3 linked regions of the Thiosulfativibrio zosterae genome follow. The protein of the gene in region 3 interacts with the protein of the main gene of each other region in a pairwise test. Links are inferred from orthologs where the notes say so. Each region holds a gene or a part of one and is shown on either strand. Other genes may lie near its edges.

Evidence for each region.
Region 1: the proteins of aceE (region 3) and groL interact in binary tests that used the Escherichia coli proteins (3 or more experiments, as listed by UniProt). The link is inferred for Thiosulfativibrio zosterae from one-to-one orthologs.
Region 2: the proteins of aceE (region 3) and nth interact in binary tests that used the Escherichia coli proteins (3 or more experiments, as listed by UniProt). The link is inferred for Thiosulfativibrio zosterae from one-to-one orthologs.

The regions. Positions count from the first base shown.
Region 1 is NZ_AP021888.1:494,144-498,975, reverse strand. The notes cover bases 783-3,719. They hold groL (chaperonin GroEL), read right to left. Parts: upstream 3,102-3,719; coding sequence 1,464-3,101; downstream 783-1,463. Other genes in these bases: proB (glutamate 5-kinase), read right to left, coding at 3,636-3,719; THMIRH_RS01950 (co-chaperone GroES), read right to left, coding at 3,158-3,448; THMIRH_RS01960 (GGDEF domain-containing protein), read right to left, coding at 783-1,206. In the rest of the region: more of THMIRH_RS01960, read right to left, coding at 1-782; more of proB, read right to left, coding at 3,720-4,766; Obg family GTPase CgtA, read right to left, coding at 4,763-4,832.
Region 2 is NZ_AP021888.1:1,253,322-1,257,957, forward strand. The notes cover bases 537-3,277. They hold nth (endonuclease III), read right to left. Parts: upstream 2,353-3,277; coding sequence 1,720-2,352; downstream 537-1,719. Other genes in these bases: chrA (chromate efflux transporter), read left to right, coding at 537-1,656; THMIRH_RS05690 (electron transport complex subunit E), read right to left, coding at 2,365-3,090; rsxG (electron transport complex subunit RsxG), read right to left, coding at 3,083-3,277. Outside these bases: THMIRH_RS05675 (DUF1841 family protein), read right to left, coding at 1-278; more of chrA, read left to right, coding at 463-536; more of rsxG, read right to left, coding at 3,278-3,724; electron transport complex subunit RsxD, read right to left, coding at 3,735-4,636. UniProt on the Escherichia coli protein: DNA repair enzyme that has both DNA N-glycosylase activity and AP-lyase activity. The DNA N-glycosylase activity releases various damaged pyrimidines from DNA by cleaving the N-glycosidic bond, leaving an AP (apurinic/apyrimidinic) site.
Region 3 is NZ_AP021888.1:1,117,195-1,122,297, forward strand. What follows is about bases 1,018-4,225. They hold aceE (pyruvate dehydrogenase (acetyl-transferring), homodimeric type), read left to right. Parts: upstream 1,018-1,364; coding sequence 1,365-4,025; downstream 4,026-4,225. Other genes in these bases: aceF (dihydrolipoyllysine-residue acetyltransferase), read left to right, coding at 4,135-4,225. In the rest of the region: THMIRH_RS04975 (histidinol-phosphatase), read right to left, coding at 1-248; THMIRH_RS04980 (RNA pyrophosphohydrolase), read left to right, coding at 479-964; more of aceF, read left to right, coding at 4,226-5,103. UniProt on the Escherichia coli protein: Component of the pyruvate dehydrogenase (PDH) complex, that catalyzes the overall conversion of pyruvate to acetyl-CoA and CO(2).

The sequences.
Region 1 (4,832 bases), 620 kb from region 3 along the record:
TTGATTTTCATCTTTACCCAAATGTCTTAACAAGACCACAAATTCATCTCCGCCTAAGCGCGCCACCAAATCATTATTACGGCTAGAGTCTTTTAAACGAGTGCCGAACATTTTCAAAATTTTATCGCCTTCCTCGTGCCCAAAATCGTCATTAATGGGTTTAAAGTTGTTTAAATCCATAAACAGCAAACCGGAATACTCTTGTAAATGTCGTAAATCTTCTATCGCAGTTTTAATGTTTTTGACCAAATAACGTCTATTAGCCGTGCCGGTTAAAAAGTCATGATGTGCGGTAAAATCAAGCTGGTCTAATAATTTGGAGCGTTTGCTTTCGTTTTGAATGCCCATCATAAACAGTAAAACCCACAAACAGGCAAACCCAACAAACAGTAAGATTGAGTCAATCATTTGTTTATGTTTAAAGTTTTGGAACAGCTCAGGATTGGAAATAACCACCACTTTCCAGCGACTGTTAGGCACATTCACACTGGCCAAAATGTCTTCGCGCTCAGAGGCGCTTAGGAAATAGTCGCGACTTAAATGATCCCTAACGCCCTCGTAACTGACCTCGATTAAATCTTCCTTATCCGTAGTTGTCATTAAATAGACATCATTGGCAGATACGCGCTGCTCTAAAAGCACCTTGTGCAGGAGTTCTGCCTTAAAACTCATGAAGAAAATAATGGGATTTTTGTCTACATAAACCGGGAACATCATATCGAAATGGAAAGCACCAGGTGTGGCATGAATATGGGGCAAATATTGCGTATTAGAATCTTTATTACGCAAGGCATCGGCTTGTATTTTTGTTTCTAACTTACACACTTCACCCATTAAAAAATCAATGTCACCGCCCACCAAATCACCATGTTCACTGACCAAACTGAATACATACATATCAGGAAAGTAGTGTTTGAGCCTTGCGGTAATTTTGTCTTGCACCGCGTTATCTGTCTCAAAATGCCTAATATTCACCATAAAAAACTGATCGAGTGCGACAGCAACCATACGATTACGGATAGAGTCTAGCAACGAAGTGACGCCATGCTCGGTTGCTTTGGCCTGCTTTAAAGCCAAATCTTTTTGGTAGTCTTCAAATTGCGACACAATCGAGTGCGCGCGCCAACCCAGGAGTGAACTCACCGCAACAAAAAACAACACCATGATGATACTAAAGCTGGAGTAACCACCTTTTGGACTGATCATGACAACACTCCCACAGATGCCCGCAAAATGACTTGCGAACGGATATTAATGACTAAAATATAGCACAAAAGAACTTTGCCATTAGACACATTAGATAAGGCTTATATATTCGTAAATTTTTTTAATTTTTTTCATCATAACTCAAATCATTTGACTGGTTTTTCGCAGACATAAAAAAACCCCTTAAAGACAATATTTAAGGGGTTTCGAAGACATCCGCTTAAGGGGAATTTAAGCAGGGTGTTTTACACGGCTGATTACATCATGCCGCCCATTCCGCCCATGCCACCACCAGCGTTCATGTCTGGAGCGCCTTCTTTAGCAGGTAAGTCTGCAATCGCAGCACCAGTTGTTAATACCAAACCAGCGATAGAAGCGGCGTTTTGCAAAGCAGAACGCGTGACCTTTGCAGGATCGATAATACCAGCTTCAATCATGTCGCAGTAAACTTCTTTAGCGGCATCAAAACCGAAGTTTCCAGAACCTTCCATGACTTTGCTCACAATAACAGACCCTTCTAAACCACAGTTAGCTGCGATTTGACGCATTGGCTCTTCCATAGCGCGCAAGGCAATCTGGATACCAACATTTTGATCCGCGTTATCGCCCACAACTTTCACTTTAGACTTAGCGCGAACTAAGGCAACACCACCACCGGCAACAATCCCTTCTTGAACCGCTGCACGCGTTGCGTGTAAAGCATCATCAACACGGTCTTTCTTCTCTTTCATTTCCATCTCGGTGGCCGCACCCAACTTCAAGACAGCCACACCGCCGGCTAACTTAGCCAAACGCTCTTGTAGCTTCTCTTTGTCGTATTCAGAAGTGGTGTTTTCCACTTGAGATTTGATTTGCGCGCAACGAGCATCAATGTCTTCTTTAGTTCCGATACCATCAATTAACTTGGTGTTGTCTTTACCAACCACAACAGACTTAGTTTGACCTAACATATCTAAAGTCACTGAATCTAAAGATAGACCCACTTCTTCAGAAATCACTGTTGCGCCAGTTAATACTGCCATATCTTGTAACATAGCCTTACGACGCTCACCAAATCCAGGTGCTTTTACTGCTGCAACCTTAACGATGCCACGCATATTGTTGATTACCAAAGTCGCTAAGGCTTCGCCATCAACATCTTCCGCAATAATCAATAACGGACGACCCGCTTTTGAAACCGCTTCTAGTGTAGGTAACAATTCGCGGATATTAGAGATTTTTTTGTCGTGTAACAAAATATATGGGTTGTCTAGTTCAGCAACCATTTTTTCTTGGTTGTTCACAAAGTAAGGTGATAGGTAACCACGGTCAAATTCCATCCCTTCAACCACCACTAAAGCATCATCTAGTGAAGAACCTTCTTCAACCGTAATCACACCCTCGGTAGACACTTTTTCCATTGCATCCGCAATCATCTGACCAATTCTTTCGTCAGAGTTTGCTGAAATTGTACCGACCTGCTTAATCGCTGCAGAGGTCGTGCAAGGCTGTGCCATGGCTTGGATTTCAGCAACAACCGCTTCAACCGCTTTGTGAATACCACGGTTTAAATCCATTGGGTTCATACCTGCGGCAACTGATTTCATCCCTTCACGAACAATGGCTTGAGCCAAAACAGTTGCCGTGGTTGTACCGTCACCGGCTACATCATTGGTTTGTGACGCAACATCTTTAACCATTTGCGCACCCATGTTCATGAACTTATCTTCAAGTTCAATTTCACGCGCCACAGACACACCATCTTTAGTCACAGTCGGTGCACCGAAAGACTTTTCTAAAACCACATTACGACCTTTTGGCCCTAGAGTTACTTTAACTGCGTTGGCTAGGATGTTAATCCCTTCAACCATTTTTTCACGAGCATCTAAACCAAAACGAACATCTTTTGCTGCCATTTGTAAATTCCTTGTTTTTAAAACTATTAACTATTAGTAAAGGGTTCGAGCGTTAATTAGCTGATAATCGCGATAATGTCGTCTTCGCGCATCACCATCAGCTTTTCGCCTTTGTCATCTTTAACTTCTTGGCCAGAATATTGACCAAACATTACTTTATCGCCGACTTTAACCGTCATAGCGACAATCGAACCTGAGTCAGAAGCTTTACCTGGACCCACAGCAACCACTTCACCTATGGTTTGTTTTTCCTGTGCTGAGCCAGGAAGAACAATCCCACCTGAAGATACTTTTTGCTCTTCAACTTGACGAATCACAACGCGGTCGCGTAATGGCTTAATATTCATAGTATTTCTCCTAAGGGAACAATTTATAAAGTTTTTTAAAGGTTATTAAATTTAAGTTCAGATTAATCTGTTGTCCCCCATTAATAAGGGCGTATTTGATCGATTCAAGAGCGAAATTAAAAAATTTTATGATTTTTAATAAAAAGCCCGCAAATGCGGGCTTAAAAAAGGTAAAAAGCGCTCAATTTCAAATGTCGGCGTGCACTAAATTATCACAATGCATTAAAAACTCACCCTCCGAATACCCCAAAATACTCTCGATTTGGCTAGAAGGTTTGCCAATAATTTTTTGGGCATCTTTTAAGGCGTAGTTGACCAAACCTCTGGCAATTTCCTTGCCCTGCTCATCCACACAAACCACCATTTCGCCACGCTGAAACTTACCCGCCACAGACAAAACCCCAATCGGCAACAGGCTTTTTCCAGGTTGACGCAAAATTTTGGCCGCACCCGCATCCAAAACCAAAGTGCCTTTGGCTTGCAAATGTCCTGCCAACCATTGTTTGCGAGCGGTCATGGGCTCTAAATCTGGAATTAATAAAGTCCCCACGGTTTCCCCTGAAAACAATCTGGGTAAAATATTTTCTTCACGACCTGAGGCGATAAATGTCGCCGTACCAGAACGAGCCGCTCTTTTGGCCGCCATCACTTTCGTGTACATCCCACCTTTACCCAAAGCACCACCTTCGGGACTGGCCATGGCTTCAATATCTTTGCGACTGACTTGCGCTTCAGAAATCAACTCCGCCTTAGGATTGGTGCGCGGATTGTCATTATACAATCCTTGCTGATCGGTCAAAATGACCAAAATATCAGCGGATACCAAATTAGCCGTTAAGGCCGCGAGCGTATCATTATCGCCAAAGCGAATTTCATCGGTCACCACCGTGTCATTCTCATTAATAACCGGCACTGCACCATGTTCTAAAAGGGTTTGTATGGTGTTAGATGCATTTAAATAACGCTCACGACTTGATAAGTCATCATGCGTCATTAAAATTTGCGCCGTTAAAACGCCATGTTGCGCAAACTCCGACTCATAAGCCTGCACCAAGCCCATTTGTCCAACCGCAGCTGCGGCTTGGAGCTCATTAATTTCTGACGGACGCTTAGCCCAACCCAAACGCTTCATGCCTTCAGCCACGGAACCAGAAGACACGATCACCAGTTCTACGCCCTGCTGTCTTAACGACATCATTTGCGCAACCCAGCGACGCATGGCGGCAACATTTAAACCTTGCCCATCATCTGTTAATAAAGCGCTGCCAATTTTTACCACCCAGCGTTTAGTGGTTGAGACAGAAGAGCGCTTAATCATGATTCGGTCGTATGGGTTTCAGTTGACGCTTCAGCATCACGCAAAGCCTTTCTGGCTTCATAAGCT
Region 2 (4,636 bases), 140 kb from region 3 along the record:
TAAATCGCTTGAATCCCTTCGGGTCGATCCAAAGCCACTTGTTCTTGTAAACCCAAGTGTAGCCCCATGTGTAAGAATGGATTGGTTTGTCCCATTTCGGGATGATATTCATTGCCAAGGTGATGCGCGTTGCTCAACATTTGATGGTATTCGGGATGCATTTCAATCACTCGAGCAATGCGAGTTTCCATGGCATCTAAGGTTTGATGACTGCGAGCTTTTTGCCAAACATCGACATAGAATTGGCGCAGCTTGTCTCTTTCTTGGGTGTAAAACATAATGAGGATTTGCGTCTAAAGTTAAAGAATAATAGTTTACTAGATTTAAAGGTTATTTGAGCAGTTTCAGATTGAAATTTGACCAGGCCTGGTCATTTTTGATGGGTTTGATTAAGTTTAAAGAATCTTTCATGTGGGTTTGTTAATCTATCTTTTTGAATGGAGTTCGCCAATTTTGAAATCAGTGCTTGAAGTGTTTTGGCAGTTTTTGGGTTTAGGTTGGATTAGCTTTGGTGGACCGACGGCGCACATTGCGATTTTTCAGCGCCATTTTGTCGAGCAACGCCAATGGTTGGACATGGATACCTTTGGTAGACAGTTAGCGCTGGCGCAAATATTACCAGGCCCAACCTCAAGCCAGTTAGGGTTTTTAATTGGACTGCAGCGGGGTGGTGTTTGGGGCGCTTGGGCAGCTTTTTTAGGCTTTACACTGCCATCTTTTCTCATTATGTTCAGTTTGGCTTTGACTTTGGATGTGCTAAATCCCAATGTTTGGCAGGCGGTGTTGCAAGGCTTGCAATGGTTAATTGTGGTGATTGTATTGGATGCTTTATGGAGCATGAGTAAAAGTTTTTGCCAAACCCATCTAACCAAAATTTTAGCGTTACTTTCTGCACTGGCCATGATTTTTGTGCCTTCCATAGCATTACAGCTGACCATCTTAGTCTTAGCGGCGGTTTTGACTGGGTTGTGGCACAACCCTAAAGTTGTTGGATTGACAGAAGTTGAAAAGCCAACATCCAAAAGCCCCATACGACTCAATCTCGCCGCTTGGAGTTTTTTGGCGCTATGGTTGGGTTTACCCCTGTTGGCTCTGGTGTCATGGCCAAATCAAACAGCAAGCTCATTACTTGAGTTATTGAATGTTTTTTATCAAGCCGGTAGTTGGGTTTTTGGCGGCGGTCATGTGGTGTTGCCTTTGTTAGAGACCCTGTTGCAAAGTCAATTTACGGCCAATCAAGTGAGTTCTCAAACCCTATTATTAGGTTATGCTGCGGCACAAGCGGTGCCGGGCCCTATGTTTAGTATCGCTGCTTTTTTAGGCGCACTCTTTTGGAACTCAGCCCCTTGGATGGGCGCTTTGCTCGCCACGCTGATGATTTTCTTACCCGGCTTTTTATTGGCCTTAGCAATTCATCCACATTGGCAAACTTGGACAAACCAATCGGGCATTAAAGCCGCGCTCATGGGCGTGAACGCTGCCGTGGTTGGTTTGTTGTTGTCTGCCTGGATTCATCCAATTTTAAGCAATGTACATTGGGATAGCTATGCCCTAGTTGGAATTGCGATGGCGGCAATAGCCGTTAGGTCAAAAAAAGTGCCTATGTGGATATTGGTCATCAGTTTTGGCGCAGCTGGTTTTGTTTTATATGCTTAAAAATCGATAAAACAGTTCTAAAAACAACCAGGCCTAGTTGTTTTTAGGACTGTATTTTCGCCTTTAAACGGTTTTTTCTTTGAACTCGCATAGGTCATAAATGCAACAAGCGCCGCATCTGGGTTTGCGGGCGGTGCAGGTGTAGCGTCCGTGTAGGATGAGAAGATGGTGTGCGGGAATGATGTATTGTTTTGGGATGTTTTTAAGCAGGGCTTTTTCTACTTCTAACACATTTTTGCCTGGTGCCAATTTAGTGCGGTTGGAAACTCTAAAAATATGGGTGTCTACTGCCATGGTGGGATGCCCAAAGGCGGTATTCAGAACCACATTGGTGGTTTTTCTACCAACGCCTGGCAAGGCTTCGAGAGCAGCGCGGTCTTCTGGGATTTGTGAGCCGTGCAGCTCAATCAGCATTTTGCAGGTTTTGATAATATTGGCACCCTTGGTGTTAAACAGCCCAATGGTTTTGATATATTCTTTGAGTCCGTCCTCGCCGAGCGCATAGATAGCTTCAGGGGTGTTGGCGACGGGGAACAACTTAGCGGTGGCAATATTGACGCCCTTATCAGTGGCTTGTGCAGACAGGATAACTGCAATCAGGAGTTCAAACGGATTGCTGTAATTGAGTTCGGTTTCTGGGTTGGGAATCGCCTCAGATAGGCGTTGAAAAATCTCAAGGCGTTTTTGTTTATTCATGGGGTTCAAGCATTATTTGATGGGATTAACAGCAACTTGAATACCCAGTGCATTTTGCTTTTTCTCAGCTTTACGCAGTTCAATGGCATTTTTAGCTGCCACAAATAGACCCAGTGCTATGAAAGCGCCCGGCGGTAAAATCGCTAATAAAACAGGGTGAAAATCTTCGCTCAAATAGAAGGTCATGTTTTTGGCACCTTCACCAAACATCAAGTCCATCTGGTCAAACAAGGTGCCGTTGCCGATCAACTCACGCACAGCGCCAAGCAATACTAAAATGAGTGCAAATCCCAGCCCCATAAAGAGCGCGTCAACTATGGCTTTATCCACTGGGTTTTTGGAGGCATAGGCTTCTGCACGCCCAAGAATGGCGCAGTTGGTCACGATGAGTGGAATAAAGATCCCTAAAATGCCATGTAAGGTATGCAGATAAGCGTTCATCAATAAATCAATAATGGTCACTGCTGAGGCAATAATTGCAATGAAAACAGGAATGCGAATTTCATCTGAGACATAATCACGAATCAACGACACCAAAACATTTGATACCAATAAAACCGCCATGGTCGCTAAGCCTAACCCGATACCATTAACGGTATTGTTGGTGACAGCGAGCAATGGGCAGAGTCCCAGTAAAGCAACTAAGGCTTGGTTATTAGACCAAAGTCCGCTTTCGGCAATTTTTTGATATTCCGCCAATTTCATTTTTAAAAAGCTGGGTTGTGTGAGTTCAGTCATAGAGGGCATCTCTGTGTTGGTTGAGATAATCAAGGGTATTACGCACGGCTTTGACAACCGCTCTTGGGGTAATGGTAGCCCCAGTGAACTGGTCAAAATCACCACCATCTTTACGGACACGCCAGCGCGGGGCATTTTCATCACGCAAATTGCGGCCATCAAAAGTGCGAATCCATTGAGATTTTTTGATTTCTATTTTGTCACCTAACCCGGGGGTTTCTTTGTGCTCTAACACACGCACACCAGCAATGCGGCCATCCGCTAAAACGCCCATGAGGATATGAATATCCCCACTGTAACCATCGGGGGCTATGGTTTGCAAAATGACACCCGTGGGTTGTCCGTCTTTACGCACTCGATAAAGGGTGACTGGCTCAGAAGTTCCTAGAAATTCAGGTGCAATGATTTGTTTGGTATCGAGTAAGGGGTCGTTGTTATAGTTTTCGGGTGGCATCACCTGATTAAAGGTGTCTAAGATGGTTTGTTTTTGCGCGATGGCAATGGGTTCTGCGGTGATAAAGCGGATGCCAAGGAGCAAGCCAACACCGACCAAGGTAAATAGGCTTAAAGACACAGCAGATTTGGCCATTTGTTGCCAAAGGGTTTTTGAGGGGATTGGATTAGGTTGGCTCATTTTAAATCCATCATTTACGCACTAAACCATGCCCAAACACACGCGGTTGAGTGTATTGGTCAATCAGCGGGACACACATATTCATAATCAAAATCGCAAAGGCAATACCATCGGGGAAAGCGCCCCAATTACGAATCACATACAATAAAACGCCTATGCCTGCAGCATAAACCAAACGACCACGAGGGGTTGTTGAGGCGGTGACTGGGTCGGTGATAATAAAAAATGCCGCTAACATAGTGCCCCCTGAAAACAGATGGAAACTAACTGAGGCATATTTGGTTGGGTCGATTTCATGGAAAATAAATGCCATTAAGGCCAGCGAGCCTAAAAAAGCCACTGGAAAATGCCAACGAATCGAGCGGGTGTAGAGCATCCATAAGCCCCCAACAAAAAAGGCTAAGTTTACCCATGCCCAGCCAGCACCTAATTCTAGCGAGTTGAAAATGGTTGAGCCTAAGCTGTCGCCAATGCCACCACTGCTGGCCACTTGGGTTTTAACAAACCCTAAAGGCGTTGCACCGGTAATGGCATCTAGGGCAATGCCAGCTGTTGTGCCAAAAAAGATTAAATCAATTGAGTGCATAAAATCTAAATGCACGCCGCTGACACTGCTGGGAAGTGTCCAGACCGACATTTGCGCCGGAAAAGAAATCAGCAAAAACGCGAAGCCCAACATGGCTGGGTTGAACGGGTTATAGCCCAAACCACCATAAAGATGTTTACCAAAAATTAAAGCAAAAGCACTGCCGGAAACCACGACCCACCAAGGCGCTTCTGGGGGCAAACAAAACACCAAACCGGTCACGGTAATTAACGCACTAAAGTCGGTTAAGTAAGGCTTAATAGGGCGGCCGCGAAGTTTTAGCATGATCGATTCAACCACCAGTGCGGTGATGACTGCCAAAGTCC
Region 3 (5,103 bases):
GTTTGCATAAACTCTTGATGCCAATCAAGCAGGGTTTGCATCGGGTATTGGGTTAAAGGTTTTAAAGAAAACCTTTGGTATTCCATGATGTTTAGGGTGCCATTTTTATAATTGGCGTAAAAACGATCATTTTCAGCTTCAAAAAAGGCGGGGTCTACGGCACCTTTTTGAATTAAAAACTTTCCCCAAAGGTAGTCACTGTCGCCAGCAATTAAAGTGTTGTCTAGGTCAAATATGGCCAGTTTCATAAGGTCTGAGATTCCATTGCAAAATTTTTATTCATTTTATCTGAATGTTTCACAGATTGCAGTTGGATGTTATAAAAGCGCATTTATAAATTCTCATTAATTGGTTTTATGATTGATTTGGAAGATTTGGTTCTAAAAAAGTGCTCTAAGTTGTAAAATTAATTGAAAAATATGGGGGTTTCTTGCCATAATACCCTTTAATGAAATAAGCGTTTTTAATAGGGTTTACTGTGATCGATGTAGATGGGTATCGACCGAATGTCGGTATCATAATAGTCAATAAGCAAGGAAAGTTGTTTTGGGGTAAGCGAGTGTTTCAAGACGCTTGGCAGTTTCCTCAGGGAGGCGTGCGTGAATCCGAAACCCCTCAGCAAGCAGTTTTTCGTGAACTTAAAGAAGAAGTCGGTTTAGAGCCTTCTGATGTGCGAGTTTTAGGCAGAACCCAAGATTGGATTTCATACGACCTTCCTAAGCATTTAATTCGTCATAACAGTTTGCCGGTTTGTATTGGTCAAAAACAAATTTGGTTTTTATTGGGTTTAGAAACCGAAGAATCCAAAATCAATTTGGCTTTACACGAAACCCCTGAGTTTGAAACTTGGACTTGGGTCGATTATTGGCATCCAGTACAGGATGTGGTTGAGTTTAAAAAAGCGGTTTATCATCAAGCGCTATTAGAGCTTGAAGACTCATTAAAAAAATTCTGGCTGCCATAAGACGTCTTTTGCGGGTAATTTCAAACTTTTACCGCAACACTTCTGTTTGATATTCATTTCTAAAAAACATTTCTAAGTCTTTAAATCCATTCAAAAAATCTTTGTCAATCCTCTGTTTAAAGGGCTTGCTGGGCTTTTTGTTGTTTTGTTGAATTCGCACCTGCCCTTAAAAAGTGGTATTATTCGCTTTCATTAATTTGAATACTGGGTGTTTTATTGCCCATTAAGTGGTATTCAAGCCCCTTGGAAATACTAAGTAGCTGGAAACCAAGGCGGTTTTGAACTCTTAATTGAGTTCATCTGTTGGCGGTCGGCGTAAGAACTACGCTTGCTGAAGACACTCTGGTATTACCCAGCCTCCAGAGTCAAACCAAACCAACCAATGAGGTTAAAAAATTTTATGAGCGATCAGTTCGTTGACCAAGACCCACAAGAAACACAAGAGTGGCTTGATGCTTTAGAAGCCGTTGTATCTTTTGAAGGTACAGAAAAGGCACAACATATTATTGCAGCACTTATCGAAAAAGCCCGTGTTCACGGTATAGATGTGCCTTATGCGGCCAATACTCCTTACATCAACACCATCGCTGCAGAGCAGCAAGTGCAGTATCCAGGTGATATGGAATTAGAAACAAAGATGCGTGCCATGTTGCGTTGGAACGCCATGGCGATTGTTTCTGGGGCCAACAAAAACACCAGCGTTGGTGGTCACATTGCTTCTTACGCTTCAAGCTGTGTTTTGTATGAAGTCGGTATGAACCACTTCTTTAAAGGGCCTAAGCACCCACAAGGTGCGGATATGATTTTCTTCCAAGGGCATACCGCTCCTGGAATGTACGCTCGCTCATACATGGAAGGTCGTTTAACCGCTGAACAACTTCGCAACTATCGTCAAGAAGTAGATGGAAATGGTCTTTCTTCTTATCCTCATCCGTGGTTGATGCCCGATTATTGGCAGTTCCCAACCGTATCTATGGGTCTTGGTCCATTGATGGCTATTTATCAAGCCCGTTTTATGAAGTACATGGAAGCCCGCGGATTAGCCAAAACAGAAGGTCGTAAGGTTTGGGCATTCCTTGGGGATGGTGAAATGGACGAGCCAGAATCTCGTGGTGCCATTCAGCTAGCCAAACGCGAAAAATTAGATAACTTAGTTTTTGTGATCAACTGTAACCTCCAGCGTTTAGATGGCCCTGTGCGTGGCAACGACAGTATTATTCAAGAGCTGGAAGGCGTTTTCCGTGGCGCAGGTTGGGCAGTGACTAAAGTCATTTGGGGTTCTGGTTGGGATCGTCTATTACAAAAAGATGTTTCTGGAAAATTGATCGAGCGTATGGGCGAAGTCGTCGATGGTGAGTATCAAGCCTATAAGGCTAAAGACGGTGCCTTCGTTCGTGAGCATTTCTTTGGTAAATACCCAGAGTTATTAGAGTTGGTCTCAGATATGACCGACAAACAAATTTTTGCATTAACCCGCGGTGGTCATTCACCTCGTAAAGTCTATAACGCCTACAAGCGTGCTGAAGAAACTAAGGGTCAACCAACCGTTATTCTTGCGAAAACCATTAAAGGCTACGGCATGGGGCCTTATGGAGAGTCAGCTAACACGGCTCACCAGCAGAAAAAATTGGATTACGAAGGCTATAAATACTTCCGTGACCGTTTTGCGATTCCTTTTTCAGATGAAGATTTGCAAAAGCAAGTGCCTTTCTATACACCAGACGAAAGCTCAGATGTTATGCGCTATATGAAGGAGCGCCGTGAGGCACTTGGGGGTTCTTTACCTGTTCGTCTAGACAATGCAGAGCCTTTACCCGTTCCGAGTTTAGATACCTTTAAAATGCTCACAGAAGGCACGGGTGATCGTGAAATGTCGACTACCATGGCATTTGTGCGTTTAGTGTCTATCTTGTTGCGTGACAAGACTTTAGGGCCACGCGTTGTGCCAATCATTCCCGATGAAGCGCGTACTTTTGGTATGGAAGGTTTATTCCGCCAAGTTGGTATTTATGACCCAGCAGGACAATTGTATCAGCCAATGGATAACGATCAGTTGATGTGGTACAAAGAAGCTTCAAACGGCCAGGTATTTGAAGAAGGTATCAACGAAGCTGGTGCCATGGCTAACTGGATTGCAGCTGCAACCGCTTATGCCAACTACGGTGTGAGCATGATTCCTTTCTACATCTACTATTCCATGTTCGGTTTCCAACGCATTGGTGACTTGGCTTGGGCAGCGGGTGATTCGCGTGCTCGTGGATTCCTTATCGGTGGGACAGCCGGTCGTACCACGCTAGAAGGTGAAGGCTTACAGCACCAAGATGGTCACAACTTGATTCAATACGATCATGTGCCTAACTGTTTAAGCTATGACCCAACCTTTGCGTTTGAATTGGCTGTGATTATCCGTGATGGTATTAAACGCATGTTTAATGAAAAACAAGATGTGTACTACTACATCACCGCCATGAACGAAAACTATTCACATCCAGCCATGCCAGAAGGCGTTGAAGATGGCATTATTAAAGGGATTTACCCCTTTAAGAAGTCAGAATCAAAAGCCAAAAACAAGGTGCAGTTAATGGGGTCGGGTACCATCTTCCGTGAAGTGATTGCCGCCGCAGAAATGCTTGAAGCTGAGTGGGATGTGGCTGCTGATATTTGGGGCGTACCCAGCTTTAACCTATTGCGTCGTGATGGTATTGAAGTACATCGTTGGAATACCTTGCACCCAACAGAAACCCCGAAGGTGCCTTATGTCACTGAAGTATTATCTGCTTCAGAAGGCCCGTTCATCGTTGCAACCGATTATATTCGTGACTATCCAGAGCGTATTCGTCAATATGTGCCAGGCCACTATAGTGTGCTAGGTACCGATGGATTTGGTCGTTCAGATACGCGTGAACAGTTGCGTAAGTTCTTCGAAGTTAACCGTTTTTATGTGGTTGTTGAGGCGCTGAAGTCTTTAGCAGACACCGGCAAAATCAAGCCAGAAATCGTGGCGAAAGCCATCGAAAAATACGGATTAGACAGCGAAAAAACTTTCCCTGTTCATGCCTAAATGAAGTTAAGCCGCTTTTATGAAAACGGCTTTTTCAAACGAATTTAATCGAAACTGTCAGTCCAAACACTAAAAGTGCTGGCAGTTCCTAGCTATAGGAAATGATGAAATGGCTATACAGCAAATTAATATTCCCGATATCGGTGATTTTGACACAGTCGAAGTCATTGAGGTTTTGGTTGCGGTTGGCGACACCGTTGCCATAGATGATTCTTTGATGACCTTAGAATCGGATAAAGCCACCATGGAAATCCCATCTCCCGTGACCGGAAAAGTCACTAAGGTGATGGTCAAGGTTGGCGATAAGGTGTCTGAAGGCACCTACGTGTTAGATATCGAAGTCAGCGACTCAGCCGCAGCGCCAGCGCCGGCCAAAGCAGAAAAGCCAGCCCCTAAGGCAGAAGCACCTGCAGCAGTTCCAGAAAAAGTGGTTACACCAGCCGCCGCGCCAAGAACCGTTGAAGCCCCTTCAGCGCCTGCAGTAGCACCTGCAAAACCTGTGAATAATCAATCTATGGGCGCGAGCTCTCATGCTTCGCCTTCAGTTCGTGCTTTTGCCAGAAACCTTGGTGTTGATTTAACTTTAGTTTCTGGGACAGGTCCTAAAGGTCGTATTCAAAAGCATGATGTCGAATTATTGATTAAATCAGTGATGCAAGGCACTAAAACGGTTTCTGGTGCAGCACCTGCGGCTTCGGGCGCGGGCATTCCTCCTGTGCCAACCATTGATTTCAGTCAGTTTGGTGCAACTGAAACGGTTGAATTGGGTCGTATCAAAAAAATCTCTGGTAAGCATCTGCACACTAGCTGGTTGAATGTGCCTCATGTCACCCAGTTTGATGAGTGTGATATCACCGAAATGGATCAGTTCCGCGTTGACATGAAAGCAACGGCTGAAAAGCAAGGTGTCAAATTAACGCCTTTGGTATTTGTCATGAAAGCGGTGGTCAAAGCCTTGCAAGACTTCCCTAACTTTAATGCCTCTTTATCACCCGATGGTCAGTCGTTGATTAAAAAAGGCTATTACAACATAGGTGTGGCTGTTGATACACCCAATGGTTTAGTGGTTCCTGTTGTT